One region of the Noviherbaspirillum sp. UKPF54 genome, then DNA from elsewhere that is predicted to be linked to it. Evidence: predicted binding sites of a transcription regulator. Region 1 holds the regulator's gene; the other holds the start of a gene.
What was found. Region 1 encodes NrdR, which represses ribonucleotide reductase genes. Its sites were predicted from a motif close to CACNANATNTNGTG; they were not measured.

Region 1 (9,840 bases):
GGGCTTATTTGAAGCTGGCTGTCGATGACGATACGGCGCGGCTGACGAGGTGTCTCGATGGCCCGCACGTTCAGTTGGGGATCGTCCGCCAGCACGGTGCCGATTCCCGTCAGCACCGTGCACGCGCGAGCGCGCCACCAGTGGCCGTCATCGCGCGCGGCACTGGAGGTGATCCACTGGCTATGGCCATTGTGGAGCGCCGTCTTGCCGTCCAGGCTGGCGGCAGCTTTCATCCGTATCCAGGGCTTGCCGCTACGCATGCGCGACATGAATCCGATATTCATGTCGCGGGCGTCCTCCTCCAGCACGCCGCAGGTCACGTCGATACCGGCGGCGCGCAGCTTTTCCAGGCCCTGCCCGGCCACCAGCGGATTGGGATCGGCGACTGCAGCAACCACTCTGGCCACGCCCGCCCTGACCAGGGCGTCCGCGCAGGGCGGCGTGCGCCCGAAATGGCTGCAGGGTTCCAGGGTCACATAGACTGTCGCACCACGCACGTCCGCGCCGCGACGGGCGGCATCATTGAGCGCCTGCACCTCCGCATGCGCCTGCCCGGGCGGCTGCGTATGCCCTTCGCCGATGACTTGTCCGTCCTTGACGATCACGCAACCGACGCGCGGATTCGGCGAGGTGGTAAACATGCCTTTCGACGCCCATTGCAAGGCGCGTTCGATGCCTTGCCGATCGCTGGTAATTTCCACGGGATTGACTATGTTCGGTTATTGAATTCGATGCCGGCGTCCTGCGCAGGCCGGCTCCATTCTATCGCCAAAGACGAATCGATCAGTTGCTCAGCAACTGGCACCGTCGGTGTCCGGATTGCAGACACGCGGGCGCCCCAGGAAATTCAGCTTGATCTTCCTGGTCTGGCTGCCGAGCTTGAACGTGAAGGAGCCGAATTGCGTAGTCTGGCTGCTGGAATTGGTGCGCGTGCGGCCGGAGCCGGTATATGCCAGATATTGTACTTTTGAATCGGTCAGGCTGGCCGCAATGCTCGTTCCGCGCGCCGCCTCATGAGAAAAGACGATCCGTTCGCGACCATCCGGTCTCTGGTTCCCGTTTTCATCGATGAAGACCACCCAGCCCTTGGACCAGTCGCCAGCCGCATCCTTCGGAACAAGATCGACCCGTGCGCCCAGCCGGATTGCCTCCGAGCGGGCTAGATAGATCGCGGCGAAAAAATCATTGACCGTCGTCGCTATCCGTTGGCGCTCGATCATGTCCCGGAAGCTGGGTGCGCCGAGCGATGCAAAAATCCCGACGATGGCAACTACAATCAGCAATTCCGGCAGCGAGAATCCATCGTTCCATCCTGCATGCCTGATGACGACCCGCATGCTAGTTCCAGCAGTCCGGGTTGTTGGCTGTCTTGACTCCAGTGCTGGTCAGGACGAGATCGCCGCATTCCCGATCCCTGAATTTCAGATCCACGTTGTACGTTCCCGGCATGGCCGTCAACTGCACGCAGTTTTCGATCGACTCATCCTGGCACGGTTCCGCCTTGATCTCGTATGCGCTGCTTTTCGCACTATTCCCGGAGAACCACTTGAATTTTCTTTCCTCCTCGTCCGACGAGGAAGAATGAAAACGGATGTAGCTGTTGTGCGCTGAATAGAAGCGCTCTTCTTGCTGCATCACTTGCATCAATGCTGCCCGGCCTTCGGCGCGCCTGCTCTTGCGCACCGACTCCCGGTACGAGGGTATGGCCATCGCCGTCAACAGGCCGGCGATGGCAAGGGCAATCATGAGATCGGTGAGCGTGAATCCGTGCGGTTCATCCATAAGATCAAATGAGTTCTTACTTTCTTGCAAGAGCATCGTGCAATTCCTTCCAGTTCGGTATTTCTCGCCAGCTGAGCCGGCCGACCGGCATCGCCTGTTCCTTGCCGCCCTTCCCCGCTTTTCGGTAAAGCGTTTGCAGCATCACCCGGGTGGCATTCGCTGCGCCGAAACCGATGGCGGTAATCCGGTAGTGATATGTTTCCTGCGTCGCACCACCGGCTTCGTCGTCGGGCATGAGTTCAATGATGTACCTCGGCGCGTGCATTGGCAGCGGCCCGGCACCGGCTGGCAGCATGCGCCCGGTGAAATGCCCGTACGGCACGGACTTCGCGCTCGCGAAATCAATCGCTTGCCAAGCTAGCCGGATATTCCGCCCCGATAGACACAAGCCGAGGTAGCGCGCTGTTTGGCCGTTATTGCAGTCCGGTGCGAACCCTTCGCTGCTATCGGACGCAAACAGGGAGCTACGCGGCGCCGATTCGATGTCCAGTTCGGCATCGGCCAGCGCCGCTTCCGCAGCTTGCATGGCAATCTCCCGGTCGCGCTCGTTGCGCGAAGCCTTTTCGTCCTGCAAAGAGATCTGCGCCGCCGAAAGCCCAACCATTGCCAGCACCGTCAGCATCAGCAGCGTGACGATAAGAGAAGCTCCGGATTGATCGCCCCGGGAGGCGAAGGCGCGCGGCCGTGTAGGCTTGACGTAGTGTCCGCGCCTCATCGCGCCTCCTGTTCCGAGGCCAACGATGGTGGGCGCAAATGGATCGTCGTCGCGAAAATCCGGCGTATTCGGCCGCGCTGCGATGCCGGCATTTCCGCCTCCCGCATACGCACGCCCTTGTCCGTGTCCGCGAATGCGCTCGCGTAATCCTTGCCGAACAAATCACGATCAGCATCCATGCCGCCCGCACGAGTCCGATGCGTGCCATGCACAAGCAGCGCGACCCTGACTGCCACGACCTTCTTCCAGTAGGTCTTGCGCTCCCTGTCCCGTTCTCGCGCGGCGGCGTCAGTGCCTTCAACGACGAGAGCGCCATCCAAGGCATCGATAGCCGACGCCATCGCAAACCGGTTCGGCAATCCGTCGGCATCGGTGTCCAGTCCGTACAGCACCTGGAACGACTCAACGCCGCGCGCGATTGCCTGGGAAGACCAGCCGCTGGCGCCCTGATACTTGCAGTACAGCTCCGGCTCGCCTGTCGCATCCTCCGCCACATAAAAGATGCTCCAGCCGCGCCCGTCGTCAGCAGCAACGCCAAAGCCGGCGCAATTCGTCATTGTCCCGTCGGCATTGCCTGCGGCGCCGGAGCCGAAAAATCGCACAGCGAGCACATCGCTGCCATTGACCGACTTCTTGAGCGGCGAATCGATGCCTTGCGTGCCACTTTTCAGACTGCGCGCGTCCAGTCCGGCAATCATCGCCCCGACCTCATCCTCGACAGGCGTCGCATTGCCACCTCCATTCCCGGGAAAATACGCGGCCTGCCGAACCGCACGCGAGACCATTTCGATAGCAAAGCGGCCGCTGGCCTGTATCTGCGCCTCGTCGTCTTGCAGCAGGTAACCTGATTTGGCGGACAGGAGAATAGCTGTCGCTGCCATCACGACCAACATCCCGATCGTCATCGAGATCATCAGCTCAACCAGTGTCACGCCGGATTGTTTGCATGCCCGGGCCAAGCCCGCGCCGTCATTGCCGCTGCATACTTTCATACCCATTCACAGCGCCACGGCCAGTGACACGGACGGAGCCGATATTCCGGAGGCATCCCGGAGCAGGCTTCCGTCAGGATTTTTTACTTGCCAGCCTAGCTTGATGACGACTGGCGCAGTGCTATCCACTGCACCGTCGCAGTTCCAGGTCAATGCCCTGGCGGCACTACTCCACGGACTGGAATCGCGGCATACCACGATGCGCCCGCCCGGCAAAGCTTCCTTGACGCGCGTTTTCCACTCGTACATTTCAAATTCGGCCAGCTCCTGTGCATTGCATTCGATTCCATAGCAAAGCTTTGCAGGCGTTTGCAGGTCGCCATCGGCTACGGATTGGTAATCGAGCCCGATGAATGGATCAGCGCCGTTCTCTTGCAGGAGCCGTCCATGTCCGGCTCGCATCGCGCCGGCCATTTCCGCAGCGAGCTGAAAAGCGAAAGTCTGAATGGCGGACTGTTGCGCAGTACGCATCGCTGCGAGCTGCATGCCGGCCGCTCCCAATACGCCCAGCGCGAGAACCACGATCGATACCAACACTTCGATCAGGGAAAAGCCGTTTTTCGTCGATTTACCCATGCTATTTATTATTAATTTGACAACATTTCGGGCGCAAAAATTCGCCCTATGCTTACCAAGACGAATTACTTGGAGGGACTTTTTCGCTCTCGCCCGACCTCGGCGATGACATCCTGAAATTCCGCGACGTCTTCAAAACTCTTGTAGACGGAGGCAAATCGGATATAGGCAATCTTGTCGAGGCGTTTCAGCTCTCGCATGACCAGCTCGCCGACGTGCCCCGACAGCACTTCGCGCGCACCGCTCGACAGCAGCTTTTCTTCGATATGATGAATGGCAGCATCGACCGTTTCGGCAGACACTGGACGCTTGCGCAGCGCAAGCATCATGCTGCCGCGCAGCTTGGCCGGGTCATATTCCGTGCGGCTACCGTTTTTCTTGACGATGACCGGCATCGACAATTCGATGCGTTCATAGGTAGTAAAGCGCTTGTCGCAATGGGCGCAACGACGCCGGCGCCTGATGGTGTCCCCTTCTTCCGACACGCGCGTGTCGATGACCTGGGTATCGTCATGATGACAGAAGGGGCATTTCATAGCGGTTAACCGTTCGTATCAGGCTCTGCAACCAGTTATCAATTAGTCAATTTTGTTGCATGGTCGCAGAGCCATCAATCACATATTTTTGGTATATGGCATTGTTTCGAGATGGAACATGGCGCTTCGTTGATCATACGCAAAAGCATTCCGCTTCCACCAGCAGTTCAACGAAGCAGCCGTCGCCGCCCTCGCCTTAGCGTGCGTATACCGGGAAAGCGTCGGTCAGCTTCTTAACTTCCGCCTTCACGCGCTCGATGGTCGCGGCGTCGTGCGGATTGTCCAGCACGTCGGCGATCAGGTTGCCGACCTTGGTCGCTTCCGCTTCCTTGAAGCCGCGGGTGGTCATCGCCGGGCTGCCGAGGCGGATACCGGAGGTGACGAACGGCTTTTCCGGGTCGTTCGGGATCGCGTTCTTGTTGCAGGTCATATGGGCAGAACCGAGGATCGCTTCGGCTTCCTTGCCGGTGATTTTCTTGGCGCGCAGATCGACCAGCATCACGTGCGATTCGGTGCGACCGGATACGATGCGCAAGCCGCGCGCGATCAGCGCTTTGGCCAGTGCATCGGCATTCTTCACCACTTGCTGCTGGTATGCCTTGAATTCCGGCGACAGTGCTTCCTTGAATGCAACTGCCTTGCCTGCGATCACATGCATCAGCGGACCGCCCTGGATGCCAGGGAAGATAGCGGAGTTGATCGCCTTTTCATGCTCGGCCTTCATCAGGATCACGCCACCGCGCGGGCCGCGTAGCGACTTGTGGGTGGTGGATGTCACGAAGTCGGCGAACGGCACCGGATTCGGATAAACACCGGCGGCGATCAGGCCGGCATAGTGAGCCATGTCGACCATGAAATAGGCGCCGACCTCTTTCGCGATCTTGGAGAAACGCTCGAAGTCGATGCGCAACGCATAGGCGGAGGCACCGGCAATGATCAGCTTGGGCTTCTTTTCGCGCGCCAGCTTTTCCATCGCGTCGTAATCGATCTCTTCCTTCTCGTTCAAGCCGTAGGAAACGACGTTGAACCACTTGCCGGACATGTTCAGTGCCATGCCGTGGGTCAGATGGCCGCCTTCCGCCAGCGACATGCCCATGATGGTGTCGCCCGGCTTGAGCATCGCGAAGAACACGCCTTGGTTCGCCTGCGAACCGGAATTCGGCTGCACATTGGCGGCTTCCGCGCCGAACAATTCCTTCAGGCGGTTGATCGCCAGAGTCTCGGCCACGTCAACGAACTCGCAGCCGCCGTAATAGCGCTTGCCCGGATAGCCTTCCGCGTACTTGTTGGTCAGCTGCGAGCCTTGCGCTTCCATCACGGCCGGCGAGGTGTAGTTTTCGGACGCGATCAGCTCGATATGGTCTTGCTGGCGCTGGTTTTCCTGCTGGATGGCGGACCAAAGTTCCGGATCGACTTTGGCGATGGTGTGGTCTTTTGCGAACATGAAAAACTCCAATCGATTTAAGTATGCAATGCCGAAATCGAATGAGGGCTGATGAGAAGAAGACAGGCAGCCTCAGTCGTACATTCCATTTGGGCTGCCCAGGCGAACGGCGAAAGACATCTCACGTTCCCCGGTGGATATCCACCTTGTCGCCGGAACCGCAAGCCCGGCTTTTCGCCAGTCACGTGAGACGAAATGGTACCAAATTGTAAGGTAGGTGCTTGATTTGAGCAAGAATGGTGGAAAATTCTGCACCGTTTTCATAGGAGCAGCATCTGCCGCCTTTGGGCTACAATTTCGCAATTCGTTGCATATCACCAATGGGAGATCGCATGATCGTTCTGGTTACCGGCGCCACATCCGGTTTTGGCGCCGAAATGGCACGCAAGTTTGCGCAAAATGGTCATCAAGTGATTGCTGCCGGCCGGCGCAAGGACCGTCTGGACTCGCTCGCCGCCGAGCTTGGGGCCAACCTGCTGCCGATCGTAATGGACGTCAGGGACAAAGCATCGATCCAGAACGCTCTCGGCGCCCTGCCCGATGCATGGCAGGAAATCGATGTCCTGATCAATAACGCGGGTCTGGCGCTCGGCATCGAACCGGCGCACAAGGCGTCGCTGGAGGATTGGGAAACGATGATCGCGACCAATTGCACGGGGCTCGTGACGATCACCCGCGCCCTGTTGCCTGCGATGGTGGCGCGCGGGCGCGGCACCGTGATCAATATCGGCTCCGTGGCAGGCGCCTATCCCTACCCGGGCGGAAACGTTTATGGTGCAACCAAGGCCTTTGTCGACCAGTTCACGCTGAACCTGCGCGCCGACCTGGTCGGCACCGGCGTGCGGGCTACCAATATCGCTCCCGGCCTGTGCGGCGGCACTGAATTCTCGAACGTGCGCCTGAAGGATGACGCGGCCGCCGCCAAGGTGTATGAAGGCACGGTACCGCTGACGGCCGTCGACATCGCGGAAACCGCCTACTGGATTGCGACGTTGCCGCCGCATGTGAATATCAATTACATCGAAATGATGCCTTCCTGCCAGGGTTTTTCCCCCTTTGCGATCAAGCGGAGCGTCTAGTCAGCCGCCATGCAATCCGATTTCACCTGGACCGTACGCGTCTATTACGAAGACACCGACACGGGCGGCATTGTCTTTTACGCAAACTACCTGAAGTTCTTCGAGCGCGCCCGCACCGAATGGCTGCGCGCGGCTGGCATCGGCCAGCAGGCATTGACGGAATCGCATCGGGCCATGTTCGTCGTCAGGAGCACGGCCGTCGATTATCATGCCCCTGCGAAACTTGATGATGAACTGAAACTTACTGTCGTTGTCGAACGGCTCGGGCGTGCCTCAGTGCAATTCATTCAGGAAGCCTGGCGCACCGACGGCGAGCAGCCGCAACTGCTTACCAGCGGGCGCATCAAGGTCGGCTGCGTGAGTACCGAAACCTTCCGTCCCTGCCCGATCCCGGGCGAGGTGCTGGAAAGGATAAAAAATACAGGGCCGATTTCCAGTTAGGGAGCGCAGCCCGGCGACTGCCGCGGCCGCTTTTTATAATTACAAATCAGAGTTGAACGTTTCAATGACCGTCACCCAAGATCTCTCCTTCCTTTCCCTGATTACCAATGCATCGCTGCTGGTGCAACTCGTCATGGCGCTGTTGCTGCTGGTGTCCGTGATGAGCTGGTCGTACATCTTCCGTAAGATGTTCGCCATTAAAAGCGCACGCAGCCAAACCGAGGAATTCGAGCGCGCATTCTGGTCGGGAGGCAATCTCGGCGCCCTATATGAAGAAGCCGGCTCCAACCGCCGCCGCACCGGCGCGCTCGAGCGCATCTTCGAGTCCGGCATGGGCGAATTCAACAAGGCCCGCGCAGCCTTCGGCGGCAAGGGCATGGTCGACGCCGGCGGCGTCATCGACGGCGCGCGCCGCGCGATGCGGGCAGCCTATCAACGCGAAATGGATGCGCTGGAATCGCACCTGGCCTTCCTGGCATCGGTCGGCTCGGTGTCCCCGTATGTCGGCCTGTTCGGCACCGTGTGGGGCATCATGAATGCCTTCCGCGGCCTGGCCAACGTACAGCAGGCCACGCTCGCGGCGGTCGCGCCCGGCATCGCCGAAGCGCTGATCGCCACCGCCATCGGTCTGTTCGCGGCGATTCCCGCCGTGGTCGCCTACAACCGCTATTCGCACGACATCGACCGGCTGGCGATCCGCTTCGAGAGTTTCATCGAAGAGTTCTCCAACATCTTGCAACGGCAGGTCCGCTGATGGCAGGCTTCAGTTCCATGCGCGGCGGACGCGGCCGCAAGCTCAAGTCAGAAATCAACGTCGTGCCGTATATCGACGTAATGCTGGTGCTGCTGATCATTTTCATGGTCGCCACACCAGTGTCGAATCCGGGCGTCGTCAATCTGCCCACGGCAGCCAAATCGGCGCTGCCGCCGACCGAATACATCCAGATCGCGCTCAAGCCCGACACCACCGCCACCATCGGCATCAACGGCGGCAAGGACGGCCACCAGCAGGCCGAATCGGTGCCTGGACGCAGCGCCCTCATACAGAAGTTGCGCGCAATGCATGAAGCGAATCCGGAACTACCGGTGATGATCGCCGGCGACAAGGACATCAAGTACGACGACGTAATCCAGGTGATTTCGGAAGCGAAAAAGCTCGGCGTCGACCGCGTGGGGCTGGCAACCAAGCAATGAGAGCGATGACCGACGCAACGCCGTACACCGTACCGCAGGAACCGGGACGCTGGCGCGCCATCATCCTGGCGGCGCTGGTCCATATTGCACTGCTAGCCTTCCTGTGGATCGGCGTACGCTGGCAGAACGAGGCGCCGACCACGATCGAAGCGGAAGTATGGAGCCCGCAGCCGCGCGAAGCGGCGCCTGCGCCCGAACCGGTGGCCGAAAAGGAGCCGGAACCGGCGCCGGTGATCAAGGAAATGCCGCGCGAAACCCCGAAACCCCAGGTGGAAGAGCCACCGGTCGCAAAACCGGACATCGCGCTGGAGCAGGAAAAGAAACGCAAGGAACTGGAAAAGAAGAAGCGCCTTGAAGAAGAAGAGAAGCTGGCCAAGCAGAAGAAGCTCGAACAGGAGAGGCTTGCGCAGCAAAAGAAAGAGCGCGAAGAACACGAGGCGAAGCTGAAGAAAGAAGAAGAGCTGGCGAAGAAGAAAGCGGAACAGGATCGCCTGGCCAAGCAGGAAGCCGAGAAGAAGGAAAAAGAGAAAAAAGCCGCCGACGCCAAGCGCAAGCAGGAAGCGGAAGACAAGAAGCTTGCCAAGCTGCGCGACGAGGAAATGCGACGCCTTGCCGGCGGCGTTACCGGCACGGGCGGCAGCGGCGAAGCGGCCAAGTCACAGGGCGGGCGCGCCGATTCCGGCTACGCCGGGCGGGTGGCGGCCAAGATCAAGTCGAACATCGTGTTCAACGTGCCCGAAGGCTTGACTGGCAACTCGCCCGTCGAATACGAGGTCAACCTGCTGCCGGACGGCTCGATCGCCGGCATGAAAAAAGTCAGATCATCGGGAGTGCCCGGCTTCGATGAAGCCGTTCGCCGGGCCATTGAAAAATCGCAGCCGTATCCGAGAGACAAGTCGGGTTCGGTCCCGTCCAGCTTCATCGGAACCCATAGACCCAAAGACCAGTAAGCACTTATGAAAAAACTATTCTTGCGCTGCATGCTGCTGATCGGCGTCGCCGCCGGCTCGCTTGCGCACGCCCAGTTGCGGATCGAAACCTCCGGCGTCGGCGCCACCCAGATACCGATTGCCATCGCAGG
Region 2 (9,840 bases), 2.0 Mb from region 1:
ACTGGAAATGAGCTTGGTCATTTCGAACATCGACACTTGCTTCTTTCCGCCAAACACGGCTTTGAGCTTGTCATCGGCATTGATCATGCGCTTGTTCGCTTCGTCCTGCAGCTTGTTCTTCTTGATGTAGTCCCAGACCTTCTTGGTGACTTCCGTGCGCGGCAGCGGATTGGCACCGATAACCGCACCGAGGGTTTCCGACGGTGTCAGCGGCTTCATGAAGGCGGCATTCGGCTTGCGCGCGACTTTCGCCTTGGCTGCCGGCTTGGCGACTGCCTTCTTCGCTACCGGCTTGGCGGCTGCCTTCTTGGCCGGAGCGGCTTTCTTCGCTGCCGGCTTGGCGGCTGCCTTCTTCGCTACGGGCTTGGCTGCCGCCTTTTTGGCCGGAGCGGCCTTCTTGGCAGGAGCTGCTTTCTTTGCTGCTGGTTTTGCTGCGGCTTTCTTCGCAGCGGGCTTCTTGGCGGCTGTCTTGGCCGCTGGTTTTTTGGCTGTTGCCATCTTCAAGCCTCCTTCACAAAGTGTGTTGGGAAATTGCGTCTATTACGCAACGCTAATAGTGGTGCGCTTTTCAGAGGGATGCAAGTATTTTTTGATCGTTTTTGCATGATTTTGTGTAAAGGCCGCCACGCCATCGTCATAGGGCAGCGCGCGAAAGACGCGGCGAAATGAGGGCATGGAGAAGCCGCGGCGGGAAGGTGTGCCGGCTTCGATCCTGCGCCGGTGCGCAAAGGCTGCGATGAGAAGGCGGGGATGCCGGCGTCGCGCGGGACTGGGACGCCGGCATGGCGGGGGAGGTGAAGCGAAGGGTCAGCGCATGCCGGGCATCATGCCCTTCATGCTGCGCATCATCTTCATCATGCCGCCGCCCTTGAGCTTTTTCATCATCGACTGCATCTGCTCGAACTGCGACAGCATGCGGTTGACTTCCTGCACCTGCACGCCGGCGCCGGCGGCGATACGGCGCTTGCGGGAGGCCTTGATCAGTTCCGGCTTGGCGCGCTCGGCCGGCGTCATCGCATTGATGATGCCCTCCATGCGACGCACCTGCTTTTCGGCTTGCGACATGTCGGCGTTGCCGGCGGCCTGCTGAAACTGCGCCGGCAGTTTATCCATCAGGCCGGACAGGCCGCCCATCTTCTTCATCTGGCTGATCTGGGCCTTGAAGTCGTTCAGGTCGAACTTGCCGCCGGCCTTGACCTTGTCCGCCAGGTCCTTGGCGGCGGCGATGTCGACGCCTTTTTTCGCTTCCTCGACCAGCGCCAGGATGTCGCCCATGCCGAGAATGCGGTTGGCCATGCGCTGCGGATCGAACGCTTCCAGGCCGTCCAGCTTTTCGGCCACGCCAGCGAACTTGATGGGCTTGCCGGTGATGTGCCGTACTGACAGCGCAGCGCCGCCACGGGCGTCGCCGTCGAGCTTGGTCAGCACCACACCGGTCAGCGGCAGGGCATCGTTGAAAGCCTTGGCAGTGTTGATCGCATCCTGGCCGAGCATGGCGTCGACCACGAACAGCGTTTCAATCGGTTGCAGCGCGGCGTGCAGCGCGGCGATTTCCTGCATCATCGCTTCGTCGATGCCGAGGCGACCGGCAGTATCGACGATCAGCACGTCGTGGTAATGCTTTTTCGCGTAATCGAGGGCGGCCTGCGCGATCGCGACGGGCTTGTCGGTCGCCGAGGAGGGGAAGAAGTCGGCGCCGACCTGGCTGGTGACTGTCTGCAACTGGCCGATCGCGGCGGGACGATAAACGTCGGCGGAGACGGTCAGCACCTTTTTCTTTTTTTGCTCGCGCAGGTATTTGGCGAGCTTGCCGACGGTGGTGGTCTTGCCGGCACCCTGCAGACCGGCCATCAGGATGACGGCCGGAGGCTGGGTGGCGAAATTCAGCTGTGATGCGTCCGGGCCGAGATCGGCACCCATGATCGCCGCCAGCTCGCGCTGCACCACGCCCACCAGCGCCTGGCCGGGCGTGAGCGAACCGATCACTTCTTCGCCCATCGCCTTTTCCTTGACGCGCGCGATGAATTCGCGCACCGCGGGCAGGGCGACGTCGGCTTCCAGCAGCGCCAGGCGCACTTCGCGCAGCATCTCGGCGGTATTGGCTTCGGTCAGGCGCGCTTCGCCGCGCATCGTTTTAACGACTTTGGCCAGTCGTTGGGTCAGGTTGTCTAGCATGGATGTCGAACGAGCAAGAAATGGGTAGGCACCGCGCGCAGGCGGCTTCGTGAACAAGTCATTTTAACCGATGAGGCCTGTTTGCCGGCCCTGGCCCGACGCATGGACGGCAAACCGGAAACGATCGCCGAGGGCGAGGATGGCATTTTGGGCAGCGAATGGGCGTGGCGTTGAATGCATGCCATCAAATCCTGCAAGCCGGGGGCGCGGCTGGAACTGTGGCTGCATGTGCCGTCGGTGCCGGCCTTACATGGTGTAAACTCGAAGTCTGCTCAACATTCTTTCGTCCGATGTATACATACTTCTTTGTTCTGGCGGCGCTGCTTTATGTCGTCTGCGGATTTTTGCCGTCGCGGCACCGCGTCGCGCTTTCGGCCGGCACCGCGCTCGCCTGGCTGCTGCATGGCGGCGCCTTGTGGGCGGACATGATCGCCCCGGGCACCTTGCGCATCGGCTTTGCGATCGTGCTGTCGGCGACACTGTGGGTATCGGTCGCCGCCTACTGGCTGGAAAACCGCAATTTTTCGCTGGACGGTTTGCGCGTGCTGGTGCTGCCGACGGCCGCTGTCGCCGTCATCCTGCCCGTCGTGTTCCCGGGCAGTGTCGTGCCGCTGGAAGGTAAATCTTCCTTGTTCCCCTGGCATATCGCCATTGCGATCCTGGCCTACAGCACGCTTACCATCGCTGCATTTCACGCCGTGTTGATGGCAATCCAGGAGTCGCGGCTGCATGCGCCGTCGGAAGCGGCAAAAGGCGGCTGGCTGGATGCAGCGATCGACCGCTTGCCGGCCTTGCTGACGATGGAGCGTTTGCTGTTTCGCCTGATTACGTTCGGCTTCGGCTTGCTGACCCTGACGGTGCTGTCGGGCGTGGTGTTTTCGGAGCAATTGTTCGGCATGGCGTTCAAATGGGACCACAAAACCATTTTCACCATGCTGTCCTGGGCCTTGTTCGGGCTGTTGCTGGCCGGGCGCGTCTGGCGCGGCTGGCGCGGCAAGACGGCGCTGCGGTTTACGCTGACCGGTTTCGCCACCTTGTTGCTGGCCTACGTCGGTAGCCGCTTTGTGCTGGAAGTGGTGCTGCACCGGGGGCTGGCATGAAGCTGCTCTTCTGGGCGCTGGTCGTGCTGGCCGTGCTCTGGTTGTTGCGAAGCAAGAAAAGTACGGGCACCCCGGCTGCTGCCGGCGCTGCCCCGGACAATGGTGCGGAGACGATGGTGCAATGCGCGCATTGCGGTGTCCATGTGCCGGCTTCGGAATCGATCTTGGCAGCGTCAGGGGCAGCGTATTGCACTGAAGAACACCGCCTGCGGCATGCGTCCTGAAAGAGCCTTGCCGGAACGCCTGTTCCGGACGGGACAGGCATGATGCGCCGCGCCCAGCTGCCGGCCTCGCCGTCGCGCGAAACATTCTGGCGCACCCTGCAGACCTTCTGCGTCACGCGCATCGTCATCGCGCTGGTCTTGCTGGCGTATCTCGGCTTCGACGCGGTGCGCAATACCGGCAGCCGGAACGCGCTGCTCGACTGGAAGATCTGCTTCGCCTATCTGATGCTGGCCGTCGGATTTACGCTGTTGTCGGTCTATGCGCGCAAGCGCTTCACGCTGCAACTGGTGGCGCAGCTCGTGGTCGACATCGGCGCCATATCGCTGCTCTATGTCGTTGCCGGCGGCGTGAAAAGCGGACTGGCCATTCTGTACCTGTTCCCTCTGGCCGGCTGCGCAATCCTCATGCCGATGGTTCCGGCGCTGTTTTTCGTTTCCATCGTTACCCTCGTCCTGCTGGCGGAGAGCGGTTACGAGCTGCTCAATTCCACGCCGGATGCGTCGCCGTCCCGCGCCGGCTTGTACGGTGCGGCGTTCTTCGCCGCCATCTATCTGATCAATCGCCTGGCCGCCAAGCTGATCAAGCAGGAGCGGCTGGCCACGCAGCGCGGACGCGAGCTGCTGCTGCAGGAAGCGATCAACGGCCTGGTCATCGCGGACATGGGCGACGGCATCCTGGTCGTCGGGCCCGATACCCAGGTTTTTGCAGGCAATGCCTCGGTGGAACGCATGCTCGGCTTGCCGGTGGCGCATGGCCGGCCGCAGTTCAGGCTGGTCGACCTGCCGTCGCTGGCGCCCGTGGCCGACGCCTATTCGGCCTGGCTGGCGCAGTTCCGCGCGCAGGGGGCCGCCAATTGCGCGTCGTCGGCCTTTGTCATGGTCAAGTCCGGGGAAGACATCGCATCGATGCAGGGGCGTACTCTGCCGCGCCACGTGCGGCGCGAGCCGGTGACCCACCTGAAGCTGCGGTTCGTGCCGGTGGAAATCGCAGGGCTGACGGAACAACGGACGGTGATTTTCTTGCAGGACGTGACGGAAATCGAGAATCAGGCGCAGCAGCTCAAGCTGGCGTCGATGGGGCGCCTGACCGCCAGCATCGCGCATGAAGTACGCAATCCGCTGTCGGCGATTTCCCATGCCGCGTCCCTGCTCAAGGAAGACATCACCGACCCGGCTCAGATGCGGCTGTTGAAGATCGTGGGCGATAACGTGGGCCGGCTGAACCGGATGATCGAGGATATTCTCAAGTTGTCGCGCAAGGCGCAATCGCATACCGGACCGTTGCAGCTGGCGCCGTTTCTGGCGGAGCTGCTCGACGAGTTCCAGGAAACCCATTCCATCGCCCCGGGCATGATCGAGCTGGATGCCGCGGACACGTACCAGGTGCGTTTCGACCCCTTGCATCTGCGCGAAGTGCTTGGCAACCTGCTGGTGAACGCGTTGCGCTATGCCAGCGGCAGCCCCGGCAGCATCCGCATCCAGGCGCTGCTGCCCGACACCAATCGGCTGGAACTGCATGTGCAGGACGACGGGCCGGCAATCACGCCGGAAGTCCGCGCGCATCTGTTCGAGCCTTTTTACACCACTTCCAGCAAGGGAACCGGGCTGGGGCTCTACGTGGCGCGCGAATTGTGCTTGAATAACGATGCGATGCTCGATTACGAATATCGGATGGATATCTCGGACGACGGCGCGGACGAACCCAGCGGCCGGTTCGTGATCACGTTTGCGGCGCAGGAGCCGTACTGAGTTTTTGAGCAAATGACAAGACTGCTGCCATGACTGCACCCCGTATTCTCGTCGTCGACGACGAAGCCGACCTGCGCGAGCTGCTCGAAATCACGCTTGTGCGGATGGGGCTCGACGTCGACTGCGCGGATTGCCTGGCCGCGGCGCGTGCGCATCTGGCGCGCCACGAGTACGCGCTGGTACTGACCGACATGCGTCTGCCCGACGGGTTGGGCATCGAGCTGGTGCGGGAGGTGACCGCAGCCTGCAAGAGCACGCCGATTGCGGTGATCACCGCGTTCGGCAGCGCCGACAACGCGGTCGCGGCATTGAAGGCCGGCGCGTTCGACTACCTGTCCAAGCCGGTCGGGCTCGATCAGTTGCGCCTGATGGTGCAGTCGGCGCTGCGCATGCACAAGACCGAAGACGACAGCCATGATGCCGGCGCGCAGCATGCGGCGCACGCGTCGCGCCTGATCGGGCAGTCGGCAGCGATGCAGGACCTGCGCGCGCAGATCGCGCGCCTGGCGCGCAGCATGGCACCGGTGGCGATTACCGGCGAGTCCGGCAGCGGCAAGGAACTCGCCGCGCGCGACATCCATGCGCACAGCGCGCGCGCCGACAAGCCTTTCATTGCCGTCAATTGCGGCGCGATCCCGGAAGCATTGATGGAAGCCGAGTTTTTCGGCTACCGCAGGGGGGCGTTCACCGGAGCGAACGACGATCGCGACGGTTTTTTTCAGGCGGCCAACGGCGGCACCCTGATGCTCGACGAGGTTGCCGACCTGCCGCTACCGATGCAGGTCAAGCTGTTGCGCGCCATCCAGGAGCGCCGCGTACGCAAGGTCGGCGCAACGCTCGAGGAGCCGGTCGACGTGCGGCTCGTCAGTGCCACCCATCAGAACCTGGCCGAATGCGTCGAAAAGGGCCAGTTCCGGCAGGACTTGTTTTACCGTCTGAACGTGATCGAACTGCGCCTGCCGCCGCTGCGCGAACGGCTCGACGACATCGGCCTGCTGGCTGATGTCATTCTCGAACGGCTTGCGCCGGGCGGCAAGGCCGTCCTTACGCCGCAGGCATTGGCGGCGCTGCGTTCCTATTCCTTTCCGGGCAACGTGCGCGAACTGGAAAACATCCTCGAACGCGCACTCGCGTTCGCCAACGATGGGACGATCGAGGTTGCCGACCTTGCGTTGAAAGCCGTCGCTCCGGCGCCGCAGATTCCACTTGCACAGCCGGTACCACAGCTGCCGCAAGAGGAGGCGTCGGTCGCATCTCCGGCAGAGCAAGCTGATCCCCCCGCGCCGCAAACGCGAACAGAGGATGACGACGGCGAACTGCCGCACTCGCTGCCGGACCACCTGGACAATGTCGAGCGTGAAATCATCCGGCGCGCGCTCGAAAAGACCCATTTCAACCGGACCCAGGCGGCCGAGCTCCTGGGCATCAGTTTCCGCCAGCTGCGTTACCGCATGCAGCGCCTGTCGATTCACGAACCCGATTCATGACACGATTTGAGATAGATGCCGACGGCTGGGCCAGCGGCGCAGAGCGCATGCCGTCGCCGAACTTCGACCGGCGCGCCGAAGGCACCGCAATCGACCTGCTGGTGATCCATAACATCAGCCTGCCGCCCGGTGAGTTCGGCGGGCCATATATCGCCGAGCTGTTCGGCAACCGGCTCGACTGCGATGCTCATCCCTATTTCGACCGCCTGCGCGGAATGAAGGTCTCCGCGCATTTCCTGATCCGGCGCGACGGGAGCGTGATCCAGTTCGTGTCGGCCGGCGATCGCGCCTGGCATGCCGGCGCATCCTCGTTTTGCGGACGCGAGCGCTGCAATGATTTCTCGATCGGGATCGAGCTGGAGGGCACGGACTTCGATCCGTTCGAGCCGCTTCAATACGAAGCGCTGGCCGCGCTGACCAGTGCGCTGCGCCTGCGCTACCCGATTACCGACGTCTCCGGGCACGAGTACATCGCGCCCGGCCGCAAGACCGATCCGGGTCCCTTCTTCGACTGGGAACGCTACCGCAAGTCCTTGATTCAAAAAGAGTCTTGCAGCACGCCTGCGACCCCCTCACTGCGTTTTCCTTGTGCCGACTAAAAAGTCAAGTACTTTGCGGCAGGAAAATTTGTTGCAGATCAAGTAAAAAAGATATTGCATCCTTGAAGTGCTGGCACTAGAATTAGTGTCAATCGCGCTACGCACCACTATATCTAGTGTCGCTGCGATTATCCCACTCCGTGGGCTGTTCAGGCAGTTCTCAATATAAAGACGAGTGTCATGTTGGGCGGGCGGTGAACGGCTCTCCCTTTCAGATGTGCGCCAGGCCATGTGCCGCCTATGCGGCAGATGGGACGACGTCATCGTTGAACCCGCGAACCCCGGTTGGACCGGGTGTTCTAATTAATAAACATGAGCAGCATGAACGCTGCCGCGACATAGTTAGGAGGCTAGATGCACTCTACTCAGGAAGTTTCTCTCAAATCCACGGGCGAATTCGGCATGGTGCCTGCCCACGGCGGCAGCACGTCCGCCGCGACGGCGAATCTGTCCATCGGCCTGGGCGATTACAAGGTCATCCGCCGCAACGGCGCGGTCGTCGGCTTTGAGCCTTCCAAGATTTCGATCGCGGTCACCAAGGCATTCCTCGCCGTGAACGGCGGGCAGGGCGCGGCGTCGGCCCGCGTGCGCGAGCTGGTCGAACAGTTGACCGCCAACGTGGTCGCCGCATTGGTGCGCCGCCAGCCGGCCGGCGGCACCTTCCACATCGAGGACGTGCAGGACCAGGTCGAGCTGGCGCTGATGCGCTCCGGCGAGCATGACGTCGCCCGCGCCTACGTGCTGTACCGCGCCAAGCGCATGGAAGAGCGTGCGCAGCAGCAATCCGCCAAGACCGCGGATGTCCCGCAGCTGCACGTCACCGAAAACGGCGAGCGCCGCCTGCTCGACTTGAACCAGGTGCGCGAACTGATCACCTCCGCCTGCGTCGGCCTGGAAAAGCATGGCGACGCCGAAGCGATCCTGGCCGAGACCGTCAAGAATCTGTACGACGGCGTGCCGGTCGAGGAGCTGCACAAGTCCGCCATCCTGGCCGCGCGCGCGCTGATGGAAAAGGACCCGGCGTACAGCAAGGTCACCGCGCGCCTGCTGATGCACACCATCCGCAAGGAAGTGTTCGGCCAGGAAGTCGCGCAAGCAGATGCGCAGCGACACTATATTGATTACTTCCCGAAATACGTCAAGAAAGGCATCGACGCCGGCCTGCTCGACGCCAAGCTGGCGCAGTACGACCTGGCGCAGCTGGCCGAGGCATTGAAGCCGGAACGCGACCTCCAGTTCGGCTACCTCGGCTTGCAGACGCTGTACGACCGCTACTTCCTGCATATCGACGGCACCCGCATCGAAATGCCGCAGGCGTTCTACATGCGCGTGGCAATGGGCCTGGCCTTGAACGAGATCGACCGCGAAGCGCGTACCATCGAGTTCTACAACCTGCTGTCCTCGTTCGACTTCATGAGCTCGACGCCGACCCTGTTCAATTCCGGCACGCAGCGCTCGCAACTGTCGTCGTGCTACCTGACTACCGTGTCGGACGATCTGGACGGCATCTACGAAGCCATTAAAGAGAATGCGCTGCTGGCCAAGTTCGCCGGCGGCCTGGGCAACGACTGGACCCCGGTGCGCGCGCTCGGCGCCCACATCAAGGGCACCAACGGCAAGTCGCAGGGCGTGGTGCCGTTCCTGAAAGTGGTGAACGACACCGCCGTCGCGGTGAACCAGGGCGGCAAGCGCAAGGGCGCGGTCTGTGCCTATTTGGAAACCTGGCACATGGACATCGAGGAATTTCTCGACCTGCGCAAGAACACCGGCGACGACCGCCGCCGCACCCACGACATGAACACCGCGAACTGGATTCCGGACCTGTTCATGAAGCGCGTGATGGAAAAGGGCGAGTGGACACTGTTTTCGCCGTCAGACGTGCCGGACCTGCACGACAAGTTCGGCCGCGCGTTCGAGGATGCCTATACCGCGTATGAGGCGAAGGCCGCGCGCGGCGAACTGAAGCTATATAAGAAGGTGCAGGCGATGGATCTGTGGCGCAAGATGCTGTCGATGCTGTTCGAGACCGGCCATCCGTGGATCACCTTCAAGGATCCGTGCAACATCCGTTCTCCACAGCAGCACATCGGCGTCGTCCACAGCTCCAACCTGTGCACCGAGATCACGCTGAACACCAACGATTCCGAGATCGCGGTCTGCAACCTCGGCTCGGTGAACCTGCCGGCGCACATGAAGGACATAAATGGAGAAATGCGGCTCGACCACGAGAAGCTGCAGAAGACGATCCGCACCGCGATGCGCATGCTGGATAACGTGATCGACATCAACTACTACGCGGTGAAGAAGGCGCGCGATTCCAACCTGCGCCACCGTCCGGTCGGCATGGGCATCATGGGTTTCCAGGACTGCCTGCACATGATGCGCGTTCCGTACGCGTCGATGGACGCGGTCGAATTCGCCGACCGCTCGATGGAAGCAGTGTGCTATTACGCCTACTGGGCGTCGACCGAGCTGGCGCAAGAGCGCGGCCGTTACAGCTCCTACC

Region 2: FAY22_RS13620 (ribonucleoside-diphosphate reductase subunit alpha) is a predicted target of NrdR. The motif match lies at 7,440-7,453, and genes of this name have one in related genera.

Annotation. Positions count from the first base shown of each region.
Region 1 is NZ_CP040128.1:923,862-933,701, reverse strand. Features, by position in the region: gene ribD (bifunctional diaminohydroxyphosphoribosylaminopyrimidine deaminase/5-amino-6-(5-phosphoribosylamino)uracil reductase RibD) at 1-701, opposite strand, end outside; gene FAY22_RS04445 (GspH/FimT family pseudopilin) at 792-1,337, opposite strand; gene FAY22_RS04440 (type IV pilin protein) at 1,339-1,818, opposite strand; gene FAY22_RS04435 (PilX N-terminal domain-containing pilus assembly protein) at 1,799-2,497, opposite strand; gene FAY22_RS04430 (PilW family protein) at 2,494-3,495, opposite strand; gene pilV (type IV pilus modification protein PilV) at 3,496-4,065, opposite strand; gene nrdR (transcriptional regulator NrdR) at 4,131-4,601, opposite strand; gene glyA (serine hydroxymethyltransferase) at 4,798-6,045, opposite strand; ZMP/ZTP riboswitch at 6,135-6,240, opposite strand; gene FAY22_RS04410 (SDR family NAD(P)-dependent oxidoreductase) at 6,378-7,124, shown strand; gene ybgC (tol-pal system-associated acyl-CoA thioesterase) at 7,134-7,565, shown strand; gene tolQ (protein TolQ) at 7,630-8,319, shown strand; gene FAY22_RS04395 (ExbD/TolR family protein) at 8,319-8,759, shown strand; gene tolA (cell envelope integrity protein TolA) at 8,765-9,709, shown strand; gene tolB (Tol-Pal system beta propeller repeat protein TolB) at 9,740-9,840, shown strand, end outside.
Region 2 is NZ_CP040128.1:2,956,386-2,966,225, reverse strand. Features, by position in the region: gene FAY22_RS13655 (SWIB/MDM2 domain-containing protein) at 1-498, opposite strand, end outside; gene ffh (signal recognition particle protein) at 808-2,175, opposite strand; gene FAY22_RS13645 (inner membrane protein YpjD) at 2,466-3,275, shown strand; gene FAY22_RS13640 (PP0621 family protein) at 3,272-3,499, shown strand; gene FAY22_RS13635 (PAS domain-containing sensor histidine kinase) at 3,539-5,248, shown strand; gene FAY22_RS13630 (sigma-54 dependent transcriptional regulator) at 5,278-6,735, shown strand; gene ampD (1,6-anhydro-N-acetylmuramyl-L-alanine amidase AmpD) at 6,732-7,334, shown strand; gene FAY22_RS13620 (ribonucleoside-diphosphate reductase subunit alpha) at 7,737-9,840, shown strand, end outside.